Regions from separate parts of the Bacillus sp. P4_E1 genome, predicted to be linked through region 1. Evidence: riboswitches for the same ligand, from Rfam matches in the RefSeq annotation. Region 1 holds a riboswitch; the other holds the start of a gene.
What was found. Region 1 has a riboswitch for cyclic di-AMP ahead of AC1DS7_RS04420 (hypothetical protein). Riboswitches for the same ligand answer to the same signal wherever they lie in the genome.
Positions count from the first base shown of each region.

Region 2: it holds a riboswitch for cyclic di-AMP, as region 1 does, so the genes downstream of both, AC1DS7_RS07650 (APC family permease) here and AC1DS7_RS04420 (hypothetical protein) in region 1, are expected to answer to the same signal.

Region 1 covers NZ_JBFUIV010000003.1:11,103-14,144, forward strand. Annotated here, with positions in the region: gene AC1DS7_RS04410 (thiazole biosynthesis adenylyltransferase ThiF) at 1-993, shown strand, start outside; gene thiD (bifunctional hydroxymethylpyrimidine kinase/phosphomethylpyrimidine kinase) at 1,009-1,821, shown strand; cyclic di-AMP (ydaO/yuaA leader) riboswitch at 1,907-2,054, shown strand; gene AC1DS7_RS04420 (hypothetical protein) at 2,148-2,534, shown strand; gene AC1DS7_RS04425 (hypothetical protein) at 2,551-2,781, shown strand.
Region 2 covers NZ_JBFUIV010000004.1:257,381-260,422, forward strand. Annotated here, with positions in the region: gene AC1DS7_RS07650 (APC family permease) at 1-1,298, opposite strand, end outside; cyclic di-AMP (ydaO/yuaA leader) riboswitch at 1,443-1,589, opposite strand; gene AC1DS7_RS07655 (hypothetical protein) at 1,729-1,857, shown strand; gene panE (2-dehydropantoate 2-reductase) at 1,919-2,863, opposite strand; gene AC1DS7_RS07665 (hypothetical protein) at 3,039-3,042, shown strand, end outside.

The DNA.
Region 1 (3,042 bases):
CTATTTTCTCCAATTGGGGAAGAAGGGCAACAAAAGCTAGGAGAAAAGCATATACTTATTATCGGTGCAGGTGCATTAGGTAGTGCAAATGCAGAGATGTTTGTAAGGGCAGGCGTTGGTAAGGTAACAATTGTTGACCGCGATTATGTAGATTGGAGTAATTTGCAAAGACAACAATTGTATGCAGAGAGTGATGTAGAGAATAATCTTCCGAAGGCTGTAGCGGCAAAAAAACGTCTAGAAGAGGTTAATAGTGAAGTAAGAGTAGAAGCTCTCGTTCAGGATGTAACGGCTGAAGAGTTAGAAGAACTCGTTACAAATGTTGATGTAATCATCGATGCGACTGACAATTTCGAAACACGTTTCATCGTGAATGATATATCGCAAAAATATTCTATTCCATGGGTTTATGGGGCATGTGTAGGAAGTTACGGTCTTTCTTATACTATTCTTCCAGGAAAAACGCCATGTTTATCTTGTTTATTACAATCGATTCCACTTGGCGGAGCGACATGTGATACGGCGGGTATTATATCACCTGCTGTATCTCTTGTCGTTTCTCATCAAGTAACGGAAACACTTAAACTGTTAGTAGAAGATTATGACTCGCTTCGAGATGGGCTTGTATCATTTGATGTATGGAAAAATGAATATTCATGTATGAATGTGCGAAAGCTTCGTAAACATAATTGTCTATCGTGTGGTGAACAAGCAGTATATCCATATTTAAATAAGGAAAACACTTCAAAAACAGCAGTGTTATGCGGGAGAAATACAGTTCAAATTAGACCACCTTATAAAGAGGAAATGGATTTTGAACAATATAAAAAATTGTTGAATGATCGTGTGACTGATTTAAATGTAAATCCATATTTATTATCATTTTCGGTTGAAGAAAAGAGATTAGTTGCTTTTAAAGATGGCCGTGTCCTTGTACATGGAACGAAAGATATAAGTGAAGCGAAAACAATTTATCATCGCTATTTTGGGTAGAAAAGGATGAGTGGAATGAAAGTGAATAAAGCTTTAACGATTGCAGGATCTGATAGCGGAGGCGGCGCTGGAATTCAAGCAGATTTAAAAACTTTCCAAGAGCTTGGTGTGTACGGAATGACGGCTATTACAGCAATTACTGCTCAAAATACGCTTGGCGTTCAAGGGGTATATCCTGTTTCTTTAGAAGGGATTACGGAGCAGCTGCATTCAATTGGTACGGATTTAACGCCAGATGCTGTAAAACTGGGAATGTTATTTAGTAGTGAAATTATTCAAATTGTGGCAGAGCATATTAAGAAATTTGGCTGGAATAATATTGTGCTAGATCCTGTTATGATTGCTAAAGGCGGTGCGTCATTATTACAACAAGAAGCAGTACAAGCATTAAAAGAATATTTATTGCCAGTAGCAACTGTTGTCACACCGAATGTTCCTGAAGCAGAAGTGTTAACTGGAATGGAGATTCATAATGTAGAAGATAGTAAGGAAGCTGCAAAAGTATTGCATGAATCAGGGGCTAAATATGTGCTTATGAAGGGCGGACATGCAGAATATCAAGGTAATGAAGTAATTGATTTACTCTTTGATGGTGAGCAGTTTATTGAATTTAGAAGTGAACGAATTCCTTCGAAGCAAACGCACGGAAGTGGGTGTACATTTGCTTCAGCGGTTACAGCAGGACTTGCGAAAGGCTACTTGATGGAAGAGGCAGTTCAAGAAGCAAAACGATTTATTAGTATAGCAATTGAAGAGCCATTGAATATTGGAAGTGGTCATGGGCCGACGAATCATTTTGCATATAAATTGAATAAGACGCATGTATAAAGATACGAGAAGCCAGTTTGTTAACTGGCTTTTTTTGTGTTTACTTTTTCAAAATACAGGAGTAATATATCAGCCAGAATACATTTTTTGTAATACGCTGAGTCCAAATGTATGGAGCGGAGGAACCAATTTGTGCGTCGTCACTAGGGGTGAATCTTTCAATGTTGAAAGTAGGGCTACTCTCAAAGTCCGAATCCGACAGCTAACTTCGTAAGCGTCTTGAGAGAGGACGGTGCCATGATGGATACATCACTTCATCGGTCTGATTAGTATAGGAGAATATCAATCTATGTTTGAGTTCTTTTATGCTAAGGAGGATGAGGTACATGGAACTAACACTTATTTGTGTTGGAGAAAAAAACAAGGTAAAGAGTTTAAGAGAGCTAGTAGCATTTCAGCATGAGTTAATTATTTTTACAGCCAATGAAGAGATAGCGGATGAAGTTAGAGAGTATGGGTTTGAATCAGCTTATAGCTGTAATAAGGAGAAGGATTTTACTAGTATTAGCACACGTATTAAGAAGGTGATTTTACTAGGGGATGAGCTTCCGATAGTTAGTTTCTTCACAGAACACATTCGTTTTTCTTTTCAAGCGCCTATTACTGTTGTTACAAAGAATAAACGCTATCCGGCCAGGCTCTATGAAACAATTGGAGCTAAATTTGTAGTGTTTACGAACTGTGATAATATTTCTTTTTTATTTTTTGAATAGGGCGGGGGAAATGAAGATGAAAGTGTTGTTACTAGGAGATATAGCGAATCGTTGGGCGATATCGGTAGAGAGAGTTCACGAATTGGTAGTGCTCGATCCTCTTTTTCCAGGTCCATATATTATATTACCATCAAAAGATGTTTTGTATTTAGAGGCGGATATTACCGAATATGAGCAGTTACATGCGGAATTATCACAAGTTTATATTCGAGGGAGAAATTTGCGTGCTTTTTTGCGTGGAGAATAAAGGTTGAATGAAAAAAGAGCGAATGCTGAGTGCAACAAGCCATGCACTTCATGTAATTCGCTCTTTTTATTTCGTATTTAAAAGATCATTTCTGTGAAAAAGAAAGGAAAGACGAGAAAACAGATGAAAAAATATTAATAACAACTAATGTAAACGCTTAAATAGATGGATATTTTCTTATTTTCAGTAATTTACCCCTTTACAAGTTAAATATAGAGGAGTATATTTACTCTCATAAATCATTCATTAAATTTCCAAAAA
Region 2 (3,042 bases), on a different contig from region 1:
CAAACTTGTGCGAACTTAGTTAAAAAGAACATGCTCATAACGATAAAACTAATGACTGCACCAATTAAATTAACCGTTAATCTTAAAGCCCATCCTTCAGGCTTTTCACGAAGCCATTTTAGTACCATTCCAGTTTGAGAAAGTGTAAACGGAATAAATACCCCTACTGCATATAGCGGAATCAAGTGTTCTGTTTTCCCCTGAAAAGCTACAATTAAAATAATCGAAGAAATCCCAAGTATAATAATACCGTTTGAATAACCTAGGCGGTCTCCTCTAATCGTAAACATTCTCGGTATGAACTTATCTTTTGCAAGATTAACCGCTAATAGTGGAAATGCAGAATAACCTGTGTTAGCCGCAAGAATTAATATTAAAGCTGTTGTACCTTGTATGAAATAGTACATGAAATTACGTCCAAAAGTTTGTTCAGCAATTTGTGAAACGACTGTTACTTCCTTACTTGGATTAATTCCGTAATAATAAGCTAAAAAGACAATTCCAGAAAATAAAACTGCAAGTAATGCACCCATTGCAAGCAATGTTTTCGCTGCATTGTTAGGTGCAGGATCTTTAAAGTTTGGAATTGCGTTAGATATCGCCTCAACACCCGTTAAAGCAGAGCTTCCTGAAGCAAATGCTCGTAACAGTAAGAACAAACTAATTCCTGCAACTGGCGTTCCAATTGGCGAATGCAAAGCCTGCGAAACGTGTCCCGTTAAAATATTGTATATCCCTACACCAATTAATATAAATAGTGCTAAAACGAATAAATAAACAGGATATGCTAAAACGGAAGCTGATTCCGTTACGCCTCTTAAATTTAAGATGGTAATCAATATGACAAATATAATCGCAATGATTACATTATGTGCATGTAAGCTAGGAAAAGCAGATGTGAGCGCATCTGTACCCGCAGATACACTTACTGCAACCGTTAAAATGTAATCAACTAATAAAGATCCTCCTGCTATTAAGCCTGGATTCATCCCTAAATTCTCTTTTGATACAACATATGCTCCGCCGCCATGAGGATAAGCAAAAATAATTTGTCGATAAGATAAAATAAGAGCTGTCAATAATACTAATACCCCAATTGCAATCGGAATGGAATACCAATAAGCTACCGCTCCAAGGCCTGCTAGTGCAATTAATATTTGCTCTGGTCCGTATGCGACCGATGACAATGCGTCAGAAGATAAAATGGCTAGCGCCTTTGTTTTATTAAGTTTTTGCTCTCCTAACTCAGTTGATTTTAACGGTCTTCCAATTAAAAACCTTTTGATAGATGAAACCAACGCTGTCCACTCTCCAATAATTTTGCACGAATTTTTCTGCTAATTACAGCGGATAAACTATTTCTTCAGAAAACAAAAAATGTCTACAAGCCATAACGAAATAGACTTGTAGACATTATTTTTTTTGTCGCACAAGCTCCACCTTCCTTCTCAATATAACGCTTACGAGGTTAGCTGTCGGATTCGGGCCTATGAGTAGCCCTACCTTTTTCAAGGATTCACCCCATTGGATTATGTACTAATCCATAAGAACGGGTCCCCCGCACCATGCGGCTTCAGCGATTTAGAAAATTGAAACTGTGGATTATAATACTCCTTTATTTTCAAAAAGTAAACAAAAATTTTAAAAAAGAAAAAAATTAAAACGATTGCGCATAATCCACCGAAAAATATACATAATGAATACTAAAAATCCACAAAGGAGACCCGTATGTCTAAAGAAAAGAAGCCTATTTTTTCCGATTCCTATTTAGATGCATTAGCAAATGAAATTAATCAGTTGTATGGGAAACGCGAACAAGAAATAAACTTGACAGAAAGAGTTAAAAGAAATAAATAATTTGTCATAAAAAATAAAAAAGAAAGCAATACATTTATATATTGCTTTCTTTTTTATTTTTTCATACATCCAATTCTATTGCCGATTTGTTAAAGACCATTTCTTCATACACTTTTAAATTTTGATATACTGCTCCTAATAATGGTGCTTCTTTAGAAAATTGCTCTGCTAAATCCAGTAAATATCCTTGTAAGTACTTCGCTTCAATGGACGAACCTTTTTCCATATCACGCTGCATCGATGACTTCATATCATACGAAATTTTATCAATTGTTTTCATATGTTCCTCAACAATGTTTTCCTTTACCGGAGCTCCTAATGCCCTCATGATTTGCACAGATTCTTCAAATAAGTTTTGGATAAAATCGCGTCCACCTTCGCTTTCGCGAATCGGTCCTATTGGTGCACGCATTAATGTTGTCACACCTGACATTACAGTAATAAATAAATATTTATGCCACATATCTTGCGTAATATTTTCACTTAAAACAAAACTAGATTTCGTACCTGCAAATGCTTTGGAAATATGATTGATTCTCTCTGAATCTTGAGACTTAATTTCTCCAAATACAAGTCTGTTGGCAGCACTCGTTTGTACAATTTCTCCCTGATTGTTTAATGTCGTCTCGATAAAGCATAGACCGCCAATTACTTTTTCTTCACCGAATTCCTTTTGTAATAGTGATAAATGAGCGATACCATTTAACAATGGGATTATTACAGTATTTTTACCTACAAACGGCTTTAAATCTATGGTCGCCTCGTGTAAATGATACGCTTTTGTTGAAAATAAAATCACATCAAATGGAGTCGTTCTATCTTCTTTCGTTACCAATTTCGGTTGAAATGAAAAATCTCCATTAACACTACGAATAACAAGGCCTTTTTCTTCTAATTGCTGTTTTCTTTTGCTGCGAACGAGAAATGTAACATCTTCTCCCTTTTCTACTAATCGGCCACCGAAAAATCCGCCAACGCCCCCAGCTCCTAATACTAAAATACGCATACAACATCCCCCTTTTTCTAACACAATTATACTAATTTTAGTATACATAACATTATACATGTCCCTTGTTAAATAAGCTGAATTTTCATTCTTAATCTAATGAACAAGAGAGGTTATTTTCAAGAAAAATTGGGCATGTTGTTTCTATAGCTTATACGGAAAGGAAACAATGTAAATGG